One region of the Mesorhizobium sp. M0761 genome, then DNA from elsewhere that is predicted to be linked to it. Evidence: predicted binding sites of a transcription regulator. Region 1 holds the regulator's gene; each other region holds the start of a gene.
What was found. Region 1 encodes PhoB, which activates phosphate uptake and scavenging genes when phosphate is short. Its sites were predicted from a motif close to TGTCATNNANCTGTCAT; they were not measured.
Positions count from the first base shown of each region.

Region 2: the regulator PhoB is predicted to act here: its motif matches at 1,236-1,252, upstream of NKI32_RS16025 (bifunctional 2',3'-cyclic-nucleotide 2'-phosphodiesterase/3'-nucleotidase).
Region 3: the regulator PhoB is predicted to act here: its motif matches at 2,615-2,631, upstream of NKI32_RS04765 (DUF1045 domain-containing protein).

Region 1 covers NZ_JAMYPF010000006.1:324,789-330,204, forward strand. The annotation lists gene pstC (phosphate ABC transporter permease subunit PstC) at 1-418, shown strand, start outside; gene pstA (phosphate ABC transporter permease PstA) at 415-1,731, shown strand; gene pstB (phosphate ABC transporter ATP-binding protein PstB) at 1,749-2,573, shown strand; gene phoU (phosphate signaling complex protein PhoU) at 2,615-3,319, shown strand; gene phoB (phosphate regulon transcriptional regulator PhoB) at 3,336-4,025, shown strand; gene NKI32_RS13225 (ROK family protein) at 4,056-5,291, opposite strand.
Region 2 covers NZ_JAMYPF010000008.1:201,529-206,944, reverse strand. The annotation lists gene NKI32_RS16030 (NAD(P)/FAD-dependent oxidoreductase) at 1-1,212, shown strand, start outside; gene NKI32_RS16025 (bifunctional 2',3'-cyclic-nucleotide 2'-phosphodiesterase/3'-nucleotidase) at 1,354-3,333, shown strand; gene NKI32_RS16020 (SAM-dependent methyltransferase) at 3,394-4,644, opposite strand; gene NKI32_RS16015 (hypothetical protein) at 4,904-5,038, shown strand; gene NKI32_RS16010 (Dabb family protein) at 5,152-5,416, shown strand, end outside.
Region 3 covers NZ_JAMYPF010000002.1:373,183-378,598, reverse strand. The annotation lists gene NKI32_RS04780 (ABC transporter permease) at 1-48, shown strand, start outside; gene phnN (phosphonate metabolism protein/1,5-bisphosphokinase (PRPP-forming) PhnN) at 51-680, opposite strand; gene NKI32_RS04770 (alpha-D-ribose 1-methylphosphonate 5-triphosphate diphosphatase) at 677-1,831, opposite strand; gene NKI32_RS04765 (DUF1045 domain-containing protein) at 1,866-2,573, opposite strand; gene iolB (5-deoxy-glucuronate isomerase) at 2,711-3,523, opposite strand; gene NKI32_RS04755 (hypothetical protein) at 3,714-3,962, opposite strand; gene iolE (myo-inosose-2 dehydratase) at 3,972-4,889, opposite strand; gene iolD (3D-(3,5/4)-trihydroxycyclohexane-1,2-dione acylhydrolase (decyclizing)) at 5,038-5,416, opposite strand, start outside.

The sequences.
Region 1 (5,416 bases):
GCTGATCCCGGTCGTGTCCTCTTTGTCCGACGACATCATCACCGCGGTGCCGCGCGCAATGCGTGACGGCTCGCTCGGCCTCGGTGCCACGCGCTCCGAGACGATCAAGCGGGTGATCCTGCCGGCGGCACTGCCCGGCATCGTCGGCGCCATCCTGTTGACGGCCTCGCGCGCCATCGGCGAGACGATGATCGTCGTGCTGGCGGCGGGCGTCGCCGCCAATCTGACGGCCAATCCGTTCGAGGCGATGACGACCATCACCGTCAAGATTGTCAACCAGCTGACCGGCGACCTCGAGTTCAACTCGCCGCAGACGCTGGTCGCCTTCGCGCTCGGCCTGACGCTGTTCGCGCTGACGCTGGTGATGAACATCGTCGCCCTCTACATCGTGCGCAAGTACCGGGAGCAGTACGAATGACCGACATCCCCCTGGACACGATGGCGGGTGCCGTCGCGCGTCCGCGCCGCGACATCGGGCTGAAGGCGCGCTACGCCGCCGAACGCCGGTTCCGCATCTATGGCGTGATTGCGATCTCGGTGGGCCTGGCGTTCCTGGCCATCATGTTGATCACCATCGTCTCGAAAGGCTACACCGCCTTCTGGCAGACGACGGTGACGCTGCCGGTCACCTTCGACGAGAAGGTGATCGATCCCTCCGGCAAGCGCGCGACCGACCCTACCGTGCTGATCAAGGCGAACTATCCCAAGCTCGCCGAAAACGCGCTGGTGGCCAAGCTCGGCATCGATCCGGCCAACAAGCCGATGATGCTGAAGCTCAAGGGCTTCCTGTCGGAAGGCGCCCGCGTCCAGCTGCGCGACATCGTCTCCGCCGATCCGTCGGTGATCGGCACGACGCGTGACGTCGACATCCTGGCCGCCGCCAATCTCGACTCGGCCTTCAAGGGCCAGATCGACCTCGGCGTCGATGAAGCGCGCCGCAAGGTATCCAACCAGCAGATCGACTGGATGAACAAGCTCAAAGCCGATGGCGCGATGGCCGAGCATTTCAACACCGGCCTGTTCAGCTATGGCGCCTCCAGCCGGCCCGAAACGTCGGGCATGGGCGTGGCCATCATCGGTTCGTTCTACATGATGGTGATCGTGCTTTTGCTGGCGCTGCCGATCGGCGTCGCCGCCTCCATCTATCTGGAGGAGTTCGCCAAGAAGAACCGCTTCACCGACCTGATCGAAGTCAACATCAACAATCTGGCGGCTGTGCCGTCGATCGTCTTCGGTCTGCTTGGCCTTGCCGTGTTCATCAACTTCCTCGGCATGCCGCGCTCGGCTTCCTTCGTCGGCGGCCTGGTGCTGACCTTGATGACATTGCCGACCATAATCATCGCCACGCGCGCCGCCCTCGCCGCGGTGCCGCCGTCGATCCGCTCGGCGGCCCTAGGTCTCGGCGCCTCCAAGATGCAGATGGTGTTCCATCACATCCTGCCGCTTGCCGCCCCAGGCATCCTTACCGGCACCATCATCGGCCTGGCGCGTGCGCTCGGCGAGACAGCACCGCTGCTCTTGATCGGCATGGTCGCTTTCGTCGCCGATTATCCGACGACGCCTTTCGATCCGGCGACCGCGCTGCCGGTTCAGATCTATATGTGGGCAAACGAGGCTGAGCGCGCTTTTGTCGAGCGCATGTCCGGCGCCATCATCATCCTGCTCGTCTTCCTCATGGCCATGAACATCACCGCGATCGTGCTCCGGCGCCGGTTCGAGCGGCGCTGGTAGAAAAAAGGCAATTTGGTATGAACATCATGACCGAACAGTCCCTTGAGAATGCAGTGGGCGACAAAATGAACGCCAAGTCGAACGAAGTCATCAAGATGCGCGGCGACAAGGTCGGCGTCTTCTACGGCGAGAAGCAGGCGTTGTTCGACGTCAATCTCGACGTCCGCCAGAACCAGGTGACGGCGCTGATCGGCCCGTCCGGCTGCGGCAAGTCGACCTTCCTGCGCTGCCTCAACCGCATGAACGACACCATCGATTCGGCGCGGGTGACCGGCAAGATCACGCTCGATGAAGACGACATCTACGACAAGAACATCGATGTCGTCGAACTGCGCGCCCGCGTCGGCATGGTGTTCCAGAAACCCAACCCGTTCCCGAAGTCGATCTACGAGAACGTCGCCTACGGCCCGCGCATCCATGGGCTGGCCAAGCGCAAGTCCGACATGGACCAGATCGTCGAGCAGAGCCTGAAGAAGGCTGCGATCTGGAACGAGGTCAAGGACCGCCTGCAGGAGCCCGGCACCGGCCTGTCCGGCGGCCAGCAGCAGCGCCTGTGCATCGCGCGCGCCATCGCCGTGTCGCCGGAGGTGATCCTGATGGACGAGCCCTGCTCGGCGCTCGATCCGATCGCCACCGCCCGTGTCGAGGAGCTGATCGACGAACTGCGCCAGAACTACACGATCGTCATCGTCACCCACTCGATGCAGCAGGCGGCGCGCGTGTCGCAGCGTACAGCGATGTTCCATCTCGGCTATCTCGTCGAGGAGGGCGCCACCGACAAGATGTTCACCAACCCCGACGACAAGCGCACCCAGGACTACATTACCGGCCGCTTCGGCTGAGCCGTCCGGCGGGTGAATTTTCAGGCACGAGGACCAAGATCATGGGTGAACATACCGTCGCCTCCTTCGATGAAGAGCTCGGGCAGATCAGCAAGCTGATCCGCGACATGGGCGATCTGGCAGGCTCGATGGTCAGCGGCTCGACGAGGGCGCTGCTCAATTCGGACAATGCGCTGGCACAGCGTGTCGTGTCCGACGACGCCATCATGGATGCGCGCCAGCGCGAACTGGACGACCGCGCCATCACGCTGATCGCCAAGCGCCAGCCGATGGCCAACGATCTGCGCGCCGTGGTCGGCTCGATCCGCATGGCGGGCGACCTCGAGCGCATCGGCGACCTCGCCAAGAACATCGCCAAACGCGTCGGCACCGTGGGCTTGAGCGTCACGCCGCGCGACCTCTCGCACTCCATCGACGCCATGGCGCAACTGGTGCTGATCCAGGTGCAAGGCGTCGTCGAGGAATATGCCGCCACCGATGCGGCAGCGCTTGCAAAACTCAGGAATAACGACGAGCGCATCGACGTCAAATACACGTCCGTGTTTCGTGAGCTCTTGACCTACATGATGGAAGACCCTCGCAACATCACCGCCTGCACGCATCTCTTGTTCTGCGCCAAGAATCTTGAGCGCATCGGCGATCATGTCACCAACATCGCCGAAAATGCGTATTATGTGCTGACCGGCCAGCAATTGCCCGCCAATCGTCCGAAGCAGGACGAGACGGCGATGGCCACGCCGGCCTGATGAGGGTGAACTGCCTATGATCGCGCCACGCATCATGGTCGTGGAGGACGAGGAGCCACTAGGCGTGCTCCTCCGCTACAACCTCGAATCCGAAGGCTATCAGGTCGAGGTGGTGACACGCGGCGACGAGGCCGAGATCCGCCTGCAGGAAAACGTGCCCGATCTCCTGGTGCTCGACTGGATGGTGCCGGCTGTTTCCGGCATCGAGCTCTGCCGGCGGCTTAGAGTGCGGCCCGAAACCGAGCGGCTGCCGATCATCATGCTGACCGCGCGCGGTGAGGAAAGCGACCGCGTGCGCGGCCTGTCCACCGGTGCCGACGACTATCTGGTCAAGCCATTCTCGACGCCGGAGTTCATGGCGCGCGTGAAAGCGCTGCTGCGCCGCGCCAAGCCGGAAGTGCTGTCGAGCGTGCTCAAGGTCGGCGACATCGTGCTCGATCGAGAATCGCACCGGGTCTACCGCAAGAAGAGCGAGATCAGGCTCGGACCGACCGAGTTCCGGCTGCTCGAATTCATGATGCGCCATCCCGGCCGCGTGTTCTCGCGCAGCCAACTGCTCGACAATGTCTGGGGCGAGACGATCTATATAGACGAGCGAACCGTCGACGTGCATGTCGGGCGGCTGCGCAAGGCCGTCAACAATGGCCGCATGCCGGATGTCATCCGTACCATTCGCGGCGCCGGCTACGCTATCAGGGAAGACTAGGATGCTGCGCGTCGCGCCGTTGCCGGCCATTCAGGCGACATGCTTGCCGGATTTCGCCTGAATGCCCGGCGCGAAAATCTCCTGGTCGACGAAGCCGAGCGCGCGCATGGCGCAGCCTTCGCGGATCAGCGGCAGCTCGTTGGGCTCGGTGTCGAAGGAGATCGATTTCGAGTGCTGGCCGCCGGCAGTCTGGGCGATCGCTTCGCGCAATGCCGGTTCGATCAGGTCGAAGGCGGCGGCGCTGACGCCGACCATGGCGACGGGTGCCGGATCGATCAGAGCAAACAGGCTGCCGAGGCCGAAGCCGAGCGCCTCACCGGCCCTGCGATAGGCTTCGCGCTCCGGGCCATCGGTTTCGCGGGCGCGCGCGGCGAGTGCGCGCATATCAGCGTCGCCGATATCGACCGGCTCGGCATCCTCGCCCATCATTTTGGCGCTGCGCCAGATGGCGTAGTTTCCGGCATAGGCCTCGACGCAGCCGCGCCGCCCGCAGCGGCAGAGCGCGCCGCCCGGACGGTGGATCATGTGGCCGAACTCGCCGCCCGAGGAATGGGTGCCGGTGAACAGTTCGCCTTTCAGCACCAGTCCCATGCCGATGCCGTGCGACAAGAGGATGGCGATAAAGTTGTCGCGGTAGCGCTCGGGCTGGCGCCATTGCAGCGCCACCGCCATCATATTGCAGTCGTTCTCCATGGTGGCCGGAATGCCGAATTCCGCTTCCAACATGTCGGCGAAGGCAATGTCGGTCAGTGGCGTGATCGGCGACCACAGCATGGCGCGCGCCTGCGAATCGGTGATGCCCTGGATGCCCATGGCAATGCGGGCGATGCTCTGGACATCGAGGTCGGGATCCTCAAGCCGCCGCCGGACGATTGCTACGCATTCGCCAATCAGCTCGTCGCGCGGCTTGGTCAGCGTGTCCAGCCGGCGCTGTTCCTCGGCGACGACGTGGCCGGCATAGTCGATGACGGTGACGGACAGGAAATTGAGCGACAGCACGACGGTCATCACCGCCGCCGCTTCCGGGTTGAGACCAAGGCCCACCTGCGGCCGGCCGCGTTTCAGTGCGCCGGTCTCGCCAGGTTTGCCTTCAATCAGGATGCCTTCTTGAATCAGATCAGACGAGATTGCCGATATGGTCGAGTGGCTGAGGCCGGTGGTCGCCGCAATCTCGGTCCGCGACGGCTGGCCGGCCCGGCGCACGGCTGAAATCACCATCGCACGGTTGCGACGGCGCAGATCGTCGTGGCGGATTCCAACCGACATTTGTTTCCTCCCGGCCTCCTCGCGCCTCATGATAGTGAAGGCGTTCGACGGCACCAGCCAAATATTGGCAGACGCCGGCAGCCCTGTCATTGTTTATTGCGGACCTCGAAAAAATTCGGCAAGGC
Region 2 (5,416 bases), on a different contig from region 1:
GAACTCACCCGGGCGCTGGCTGGCGCACCCGTGCGCATCACCATGATCGACAAGCGCAACCATCACCTTTTCCAGCCGCTGCTCTACCAGGTGGCGACCACCTCGCTGGCGACCTCGGAAGTTGCCTGGCCGATCCGTCATCTGCTGCGCAAGCGCGAGGACGTGACGACCCTGCTCGGCAACGTCACCGGCGTCGACCGTCCAGGCAAACGCGTGCTGCTTGAGGACGGCAGTTCTGTTCCCTACGACACGCTGGTGCTCGCCACCGGCGCGCGTCATGCTTATTTCGGCCACGACGAATGGGAGCCTTTCGCGCCCGGGCTGAAGACGCTTGAAGACGCAACCACCATTCGGCGGCGCATCCTGCTCGCCTTCGAGCAGGCCGAGCGCGAGACCGATCCGGCCAAGCGCCAGGCACTGCTGACACTGGTCATCGTCGGCGGCGGCCCGACCGGCGTGGAGCTTGCCGGCACCATTGTCGAACTCGCGCATGAAACGCTGCGCGGCGAATTCCGCAACATCGACACGCGTGAGGCGCGTGTGGTGCTGGTCGAGGCCGGAGACAGGATCCTAGCCAATTTCGCGCCAAAGCTGTCCGACTATGCGCGCAAGGCGCTGGAGCGGCGGGGCGTCACGGTCGAGCTTGGCCGCGCCGTCACGCGCCTCGATGCCGAAGGCGTCGTCTTTGGCGATACGCATCTGCCGGCGCGAACCATCCTGTGGGCCGCCGGCGTGGCGGCTTCACCCGCGGGAGAGTGGCTGGGCGCGCCGGTGGACCGGGCGGGCAGGGTAATGGTCGAGCCCGATCTGACCGTGCCGAACAGTCCTGAAATCTTCGTCATCGGCGACACCGCGCATGTCTTGCGGCCGGACGGCAAACCGGTGCCCGGCGTGGCGCCCTCGGCCAAGCAGGAGGGCAAGCATGTCGCCGCGACGATCAGGGCGCGGCTGGCCGGCGATGGCGCGCCGCGGCCTTTCCGCTACAAACATGCCGGCGACCTGGCGACGATCGGCAAGTGGGCAGCCGCGATCGATTTCGGCTCGATCAAGCTCACGGGATGGCTTGCCTGGTGGCTGTGGGGCGTGGCGCATATCTACTTCCTGATCGGTTTCCGCAACCGGCTCTCGGTGTCGCTTAGCTGGCTATGGATCTATTTCACCGGCCAGCGCAGCGCGCGGCTGATCACCCAGGGCGACGATGACAAGGGCTGAGGTTCTCAACCGCGGCCAAGGATATTCATCCAGCCGTCACCTTTTGCTGATCGACTGACTTCCCGATGGACATGGCCGGTTTTCGGCGCGAAGCTTCCGCCCGGGGCTGGGATCTTGTCACGTCGCTGGGAAGGAAAACCAATGCCGCATCTCAATTACCCCGTCTCCCGCCGTAGTTTTCTTGCCGGTACGGCCGCCAGCGGGGCGCTGATCATGCTCCATCCGTTTTCCGCCCGCGCGCAGGCCAATCAGGCGCATCTGAGGATCATGGAGACCACCGACATCCATGTGAATGTGCTGCCTTACGACTACTACGCCGACAAAGCCAACGACACGATGGGCCTGTCACGGACGGCCTCACTGATCGCGGCGGTGCGCAAGGAAGCCACCAATGCGATGCTGATCGACAATGGCGATCTTTTGCAGGGCAATCCGATGGGCGATTACATCGCCTATGAGAAGGGCCTCAAGGAAGGCGATCTGCATCCGATCATGAAGGGCATGAACCTGCTGGGCTATGAATGCTCGACGCTCGGCAATCACGAGTTCAATTACGGCCTGTCGTTCCTCGACAAGGTGCTGGCCGGAGCCAATTTCCCCTTCGTCTGCGCCAATCTGATCCGCGGCACCGAGCTTGCCGCCAAACCGCGCGACGACAAGCTCTACCTCAAGCCCTATGTCATCCTCGACAAGAAGATCAAGGACGGGTCGGGCGCCGAGCAGCCGATCAAGATCGGCATCATCGGCTTTGTGCCGCCGCAGATCATGGTCTGGGACCTGAAGAACCTGGAAGACAATGTCAGGACGCGCGACATCGTCGAGGCGGCCAGGGCATGGGTGCCGCAGATCAAGGAGGAGGGCGCCGACATCGTCATCGCGCTCTCGCATTCCGGCATCGATATCAAGCAGGGCGACGGCATGGAGAACGCCTCCTTCTTCGTCGCCGGCGTCGAAGGCATCGATGCGGTGTTCACCGGCCATCAGCATCTCGTCTTCCCCGGCAAGAAGGATTTTCAGGCGCTCGAAGGCGTCGACACCGAGAAGGGCACGCTGCAGGGCAAGCCCGCCGTGATGGGCGGTTTCTGGGGCTCGCATATGGGACTGATCGATCTGCTTCTGGAACGGGACGGATCGAAATGGCGCGTAGCCTCGGCCACATCGGAGGCAAGGCCGATCTACCAGCGCGTCGACAAGGCAAACAAGCCGACGGTGGCGGACGACCAGCGCGTCGTCGATGCGCTGAAGGCGGACCATGAGGCGACACTTGCCTATGTCCGCCGACCGGTCGGCAAGACCTCGGCGCCGCTCTATTCCTATTTCGCGCTGGTCGCCGACGATCCGTCGGTGCAGATCGTCAACCAGGCGCAGAGCTGGTACCTCATGGACATATTGAAGAGCACGCAGTGGAAGGATGTGCCGCTGCTGTCGGCGGCAGCACCCTTCAAGGCCGGCGGGCGCAACGGCGCCGACTACTATACCGACGTGCTGGTGGGCGACATCGCCATCAAGAACGTCGCCGACCTCTATCTCTATCCGAACACGGTGCGCGCCGTCGAAATCACCGGCGCGCAAGTGAAGGAATGGCTGGAAATGTCGGCCGGCATTTTCAGGAAGATCGAGCCGGGCAAGGCCGACCAGGCGCTCATCGACACCGAATTCCCGTCCTACAATTTCGATGTGATCGATGGCGTCAGCTACGGAATAGACCTGTCGCAGCTGCCGAAATACGATGCCAAGGGTGGCGTCGCCAATGCCGGCTCGAACCGCATCGTCGGCCTCAGCTTCGACGGCAAGCCGATTGATCCGGCAGCGAAATTCGTCGTCGCCACCAACAATTACCGCGCCGGCGGTGGCGGCAATTTCCCCGACATCAATGCCTCGAAGATCATCTACGAGGCGCCGGACACCAACCGCGACGTGATCGTGCGCTACGTCGTCAGCGAAGGCACGATCAATCCCTCGGCCGACGACAATTGGTCGTTCACGCCGCTGCCCGGCACCAGCGTCGTGTTCGAGACCGGCCCCAAAGCGAAGGATTTCATATCGGGAGTGAAATCGCTCAAGATCGAGCCGGCCGGCGAGGGCGAATCCGGGTTTGCGAAGTATCGCATCCTGCTTTGAGGCAACGTGCAGCTAACAGGGAAAACGAGCGGGCATACGCCCGCTCAATCACGCTTCGGATCAGGCTTTGTAGACCACTTGGCGCACGTCGATGTAGCTGGCTCTAAAGCCGGCTTCGCAATAGTGGAGATAAAATTCCCAAAGCTTCTTGAAGCGGTCGTCGAAGCCGAGCGGGACGATCTTTTCCCACGACGCCCAGAAGCGGTTGCGCCATTCGGCAAGCGTGCGGGCATAGTCGTCCGGAAAGACGCGCTCGCGCAGATGGGCAAGGCCATGGTCGCTGCCCAGCGTCTTCAGGATCGACGGCGTCGGCAGCATGCCGCCTGGGAAGACATAGCGCTGGATGAAATCCGGCCTCGCCCGATAGGTGTCGTAGGCGGCCTCGTTGATGGTGATGATCTGCAGGCCGGCGGTGCCGCCGGGCCTCAAGCACGCCTTCATCTTGCCGAAAAATACCGGCCAATATTTTTCGCCGACCGCCTCGAACATCTCGATCGAGGCGATGCGGTCGTAAGTGCCCGTTTCGTCTCGGTAATCCTGCAGCTTGATGTCGACCTTGTCAGACAGTCCCGCCTTCTGGATGCGCGCCTTGGCGAAATCGTGCTGTTCGCGGCTGATGGTCAGGCCGGTGACGCGGCAGCCGATCTCGCGCGCGGCAAATTCGGCAAAACCGCCCCAGCCGCAGCCGATCTCGAGCACATGGTCCTTCTTGCCGATGCCGGTATCCTTGGCCAGCGCGCGGTATTTGGCGGCCTGAGCGCTTTCCAGGTCGTTGGCGCCGGTCGCATAGAGCGCCGACGAATAGGTCATGCTGGGATCGAGCCATTGCTTGTAGAAGGCGTTGCCGAGATCGTAATGCGCCGAGATGTTGCGCTTCGAGCCGGTGCGGGTGTTTTCGTTGAACCAGTGGCGGATGCGCTGGACCGTGTTGATGAGCCAGTTGGCGCCGCCGGCAATGCGTTCCCCAACGGCCGAGTTGACGACGAACAGTTCGAGGAAGCTGGTTACATCAGGGCTTTCCCAGTCGCCGTCCATGTAGGATTCGGCAACGCCGATGGTGCCGCCGGAAAAGGCACGGCCGGGCAGGCGCCAGTTCTTCAACACCAGCTCGGCATCCGGCCCGGGTCCGTTGCCGCCGACAAGCACCGCCCGGCCATCCGGCATCCTCACCTTCAGCGAACCGCGCGGCAATTTCATCGCCGCCGACAGCACCATGCGCGCCTTGGCCGGCAGGCCCTTGACGATCTCGGCGAAATTGAGTTCGTCCAGCCTGATGGCGTCGCCGATGCCTTTGTATTCCCTGACAGCCATCTCACACCCCCCTGGACTTCCGCGGGGGCGGCGCAAGATCTGCCGGCCTCCACATCCTCCACTTTCATTCGCCAGGCGCGAACGCCGTAGCCTGCTTAAATTTTCGCCACAATCTTCCACCGCATCGACCGGAACTTCAAGAGGCAAGCCGTGCCCGGCACTGGCCCAGGTGGCGTGCCTGGGGCCAGAATCGGTGAGGGCGAGCGACCGCCGGTGAAATCGCTATGGTTAGGAACAGCCACATACGTTAGTTTCAGCCATGCGTTACGTCATCGTCATCACCGCCATCGCCTTTTTCCTGATCTGGGATGGCCTCTATAATCAGGGCCGCTATCTCGACACGACGGTCAGGGAAATGTCGCGCGTCGTGCGCTACGTCACCGGCAAAGCCTAGCTTTTGCGCCTCTGCAAAGTCGCCTGCCGGCATTGCCGGGCGCGACATCGTGGCGGTTGACGCGACGGTCCCGCTCACACAAAACATGCCGCAAATCGAACGTGGAGGCAGGTGTGATCCGGCATATCGTTTTCTTCAGCGCGCGGCGCAAGGACGATGTCGAGGCCGTGCGCACGGGCTTGCTCGCGCTGGGCAAGATCCCGCATTCAAGCCTCTTCGAGGTGACGCTCAACACCAAGGTCGATCCGCTGTCGGATGCGATCGACGTGGTCGTCTATGCCGAGTTCGAGGATGATGCCGCGCTTGCCGCCTACAAGGCGCACCCGCTCTATGCCGAGACGACCAGTCGGGTCAAACCATTGCGCGAATTGCGCTATT
Region 3 (5,416 bases), on a different contig from region 1:
AGGCGGCTGATGCTCGATGCCAGCCGGAAGACTGTCGCGGCGGAGTAGCGCTACATCACGCCGGATATATCCGAGAAGGCCATCGCCTTGCGCAGCACCTCGGCGAAGCGTTCTCCGGCGGCTTCGCGCTGGCCGCCATTGTCGATCGAGGTGACGCCGGAGCCGGACAAAGCGATATTGGCGCTGCGGGCGAGCCGAGCCAGCACTTCGCCGCGCGATTCGCGGCCGCGCTGGGCGAGACGCTCGGCGAGGATTTCCGGCGAGGCGGTGATCTCGACGACAGCCAGATTGGCATAGCGCTCCCGCAGCACCGGGATGACTGCGCGCGAGACATTGGCGACCGCGACATAGCCGTTGGCGATGGACGAGTCGACATCGGCCGGAATGCCGTAGCGCAGGCCGTGCGCCTCCCAGGAAATGGCGAAGGCGCCGTCGGCCTCGGCTTCGACAAAGGCCGCGTCGGCCAGCGTGTCGTGATCCTCGCTTGCCGCATCGCTCGGCCTGGTGATGACCCGGCGGACGAACTCCAGCCTCGTCTCGTCGGCAAACAAGGTGCGGGCATAACCGATTACCGTATCCTTGCCGGCGCCACTCGGGCCGACGACGGCGACAAACACGCCGTTGCGGAGCGGAAAGGCCTCGCTGCTGAGTTCGCGCTCGATCGACGCCGAGACCATCAGGCGACCCGGCGCCCTTGGCGCCAGACAGTGCGCACGACCGGCACATGGTCGTCGACGCGCACACGCACGAGGTCGGCGCGGCGGCCCTGTTCGATGACGCCGCGGTCGTTTAGGCCGATCGCCTCGGCCGGATTCTTCGACACCATCGCAACCGCCTGCGGCAGGGAAATGCCCTCGACGACGTCGCCGAGGAAGAAGGCCGACTGGATCAGGCTGAAGGGAATGTAGTCGGACGACAATATGTCGAGCAGGCCGTCGCCGGCCAGCGTGCGGGCCGAGACGTTGCCCGAATGCGAGGAGCCGCGCATGACGTTGGGCGCGCCCATCAGCACGCCGAGCCCGGCATCCTTCGAGGCCTTGGCGGCTTCCAGCGTGGTCGGGAATTCCGCGACGCGCACGCCCTGCTCGATCGCTTCGTCGACATGGCCCGATGTGGCGTCGTCATGGCTCGCCAGCACAATGCCCCGCTCGTTGCAGGCGGCTGATATCGCCACCCGGTTCGGTCCCGAATTCTTCGCTGATTCCGACATCCGCTTTTCGCAGAACAATTGGAAGTCGCGATCGGTCAGCTTCAGCTTGCGCTGGTAGTAATAGGCGTAGGTCTCGAGATTGACGAACTGGCGCTGTCCCGGCGCATGGTCCATCAGCGAGGCCAGTTTGACCCGCTCGTCGCCATCGAAATTGGCGAAAGCCCGCAAGCAATCCGGCGCCGAGACCTCGCAGCGCAGGTGCAAGAAATGGTCGGCCCGCAACCGGTCTTTCGCGACGCTGTCCTCGATCGCGCCGGCGAGCTTGCGGATGTCGTCGCAGGTAATATCCGCGTCCTCGTCCATGCCGACACGCAAAGCGTCGAGCACGGTGGTGATGCCGGCGGTGGCCACCTGCGCGTCATGGGCAAGGACGGCGGCGATCGGGTTCCAGCGCACTTTCGGGCGCGGCGCATAGTGGCCTTCGAGATGGTCAGTGTGCAGCTCGACCAGGCCGGGAATGATGTAGTCGCCGCCCATGTCCTCGCCGCCCATGCTCCCGCCGGTGTGGCCGGTGCCGGCGTCGACGCCGGAGATAAAACCGTCGCGCAGCACGAGCGACCCTTCGACGATCTCGTCGGCAAGCACGATGCGGGCGTTGTGGAGAACAGTTTCGGCGGTCATTCAGGCAGTCCTTGCTTACTCGGACGAATTGCGGTCAGGCGGTTTTTCGGGCAGCGCGGCGGCCGAGCGCATGATGCGAAAGCACCATGAACGGAGCGCCCGGTTCGGTTTCGACGAACAGCGTCAGCGCATCCACCAGCACCGGCTGCTGCAGCACATCGGCGAACAGGCTGTCAATTGCCGCGCGCAGACGTTGGCTTTCCTGCGGCCCGGCCCGGCCGGACAGTGTCATGTGGAAGCGAAAGGTCTCGAACACGTAGGGGTAGCCCCACTGACAGAGATTGCGGAACTCGGCGGGTTTCAGCGAATCCGGGCTGCGCCGCTCGATCTCGGCCTCGGTGAGCGGCGCGCGAAAACGGTCGAAGCTAAGCACGACATCATCGGCGAAACGGTTGAGCGGCGGCAGCGGGCCTTCCGGCAGCAAAGCGAAGAAACCATCGATCTGGCTGACGACCAGGCGCGGGATGGTGACGGTCGGCGTTGCTTCGGCAAAGGCGTCCAGCGCCGCGCGCAACGAGCTTTCGGTTTCGTTGGCGGCCAACCGGAAGGGCGCTTTCAGCGTCGCATGAAAACCGTAGCGCCGCGCCGATGCGGTGTGAAAGGCGACTTCGGCCGCCGACAGTTCGCCCACCGCCTCGACCGGCCTGGTGGCGGCGCCAAAGGGGTCGCGGCCCAGCCAGTTGGCGGCGAGCCGCGCCAGCGGCTCGTCCTGCTTCGGGGTGAAATAGATGGCGTAGCGCATCGAAAAAAATCCTCGTCAGCCCGCTGCCATAGGTGATTTCCATGACGGATTGACGAAGCTTATGCGAGTTTTCGAAGGCAAATCGACCCCATGGATCGTTAGCCGACGATTTTTCTTCCGGCGCAAGCGAAGGCCGATCAGGCCTTCATGAGCCATTCGTGCTCGGGCGCGTTGTGGAACTTCCACGTCCGCTTCGGCCCGGCCATGACGTTAAGGTAATAGAGGTCGTAGCCGTGACAGGCCGCGCACGGATGATAGCCCTTGGGCACCAGCACGACATCGCCGTCCTCGATCGCCATCGCCTCGTCCAGTTCGCGGGCGCCCGACTTGTCGGCGTCGGTGTAGACCCGCTGGAAGGCAAAGCCCTGCGGCGGGTTGAGGCGGTGGTAATAGGTTTCCTCAAGATAGGATTCGGCCGGCAGATTGTCCTGATCGTGCTTGTGCGGCGGGTAGCTCGATGTGTGGCCACCGGGCGTGATGACCTCGACCACCAGCAGCGAGTCGGCGGGCTTGCCCTCGGGCAATATGTTGGTGACGTAGCGCGTGTTGGTGCCTTTGCCCCGAGTCTCCTGGCCGAGGTCGTCGGGTGCGATGACGCGAACGGGCAAGCCGCCGCCCAGGCCCGGCGCCGAGCAGACCGCGAGTTCGAGATCGGTGTCGGCGGTGACCGACCAGTCCGAACCCTCCGGAATATAGACCGACCACGGCTTGCCCTCGAAGGGCGACATGCGCTCGCCGAGCAGGCCGAGTTCCTGGCCGCCGGCCTTTGCCGTGCCCTTGCCGGTGACGAACACCAGGCAGACTTCGCGATCCTGCGTCTTGCCGGATGCGGTCTCGCCCGGCTTCAGCCGGTGCAGGTCGAAGCCGACATAGGTCCATCCGGCGCTTTTGGGCGTGACATGGGCGACGCGGCCATGGCCCTTGTCGGCTTTGACGAGCAGTTTCGACATGTTTTGTCTCCTATCGCAAGTCTTCGAGGTCGGCCTCTCAACTTCGTCATCCTAGGGCGAAGCAGGAGCGAAGCTCCGTCGCGAAGACCCTAGGATGACGAAGCGAGGGACGTTCCGGCCAATCACCGACGTAGGCGATACGCCAGGTGTCCAGTGTCCGACCCGCAAGCCCTTCCGAGCCACGGCCGCTTCATTCCTTCGGTTCGGCGTCCGCCTTCGCTTCGCCGGTCTTCGGTCGATCAGGCGCAGCCTTGCTCTCCTCCACCGGCTTGTAAAGATAGAAGAACTGCCAGACGGCGTAGGCGGCAAAGCCGAGCGCAATGATGCCCCAGAATGGGGTGCCGGAGGCGAATTCTATTCCGGCCCAGATCACGCAGACGGCGACGACGGCAACGCGCCGCCACAGCGGCCGGAAGAACGGGTGTTCGTAATCCTTCATCGGATCGCCTCAGGCATTGGGAAAACCCTGCGTTTCCACCGTGTAGCCGGCCGCCGTCATCACCCGCATCAATTCCTTGTGGCCGACCTGCGCCATCTTGAGCGGCGGGTTCTTCTTCGGGTCCTGCTCGGCCTCGACGACGAACCAGCCTTCATAGCCATGGTCGGCGAAGCGCTGCACGATGGCGCCGAAATCGAGCGAACCGTCGCCAGGCACCGTGAAGGCACCGAGCGCCACGGCGTCGAGAAAGGACTGCTTTGTGCGGTCGAGCCCGTCGATCACGCCCATGCGCACATCCTTCACATGGACATGGCTGATCCGCTTGTGGTGGTTGTCGATGGCGCGCAGCACGTCGCCGCCGGCAAAGGCGAGATGCCCTGCATCGAGCAGCAACGGAATGCCTTCGCCGGAATGGCGCATGAAGGCATCGAGCTCCGGCTCGGTCTCGACCACCGCCGCCATGTGATGGTGATAGGACAGCGGCATGCCTTGCTCTGCGCACCATTCGCCGAACTCGGTGAGGCGCCTGGCATAGGCCCTCATCTCGTCATTCGACAATTTCGGCTTGGTGGCGAGAGGCCTGGAGCGATCGCCCTGGATCGAGCGGCCGACCTCGCCATAGACGATGCAAGGCGCATTAACCGCCTTGAACAGGTCGATCATCGGCTGGATGCGATCCTTGTTCTTGCCCATGTCCTCATCGACCAGCGTGCCGGAGAACCAGCCGCCGCACAGCGTCACGTCGGCCTTTTTCAGGATAGGCAGCATGATTTCGGGGTCATTCGGAAAGCGGCGGCCCATTTCCATGCCGGTGAAGCCGGCCAAGCGCGACTGGCGCAGGCACTCTTCCAGCGAGACGTCGTCGCTGAGTTCGGCAAGATCGTCGTTCCACCACGCAATGGGGGACATGCCCAGTTTGGCTTTCAAGTTTTAGCTCCGGTCTCTTGTTCACCCTCCCCCTTGTGGGGAGGGTCGCTGCGAAGCAGCGGGGTGGGGGTGCGGCGCCAGACCCCCACCCGGACCTGCGGTCCGACCTCCTCACAAGGGGGAGGTAGGGGGCAGCGCTGACTTAGCATCAATCGCCGATTGTCTGCATCTGCCGCTTTTCGTCATAGGCTTTGCGCGCTGCGTTGACCTGCGGCCGTGCGGAGACTTCCGGCACCGCGACATCCCACCAATGGCCGCCGGCATCGGTGGAAATCAGCGGGTCGGTGTCGATGACCAACACGGTGGTGCGGTCGTTGGTTTTCGACTTTTGCAGCGCGGTCTCCAGGCCGGTGATCGACGGCACCTTCTCGGCAATAGCGCCCATGCTCGCCGCATGCGCGGCGAAGTCGATGTCGGGCAGGATCTCGTGGCGCGCGTCCTTCAAGAGGTTGTTGAAGTTGGCGCCGCCGGTGGCCATCTGCAGCCGGTTGATGCAGCCATAACCCCTGTTGTCGAGCACCACGATG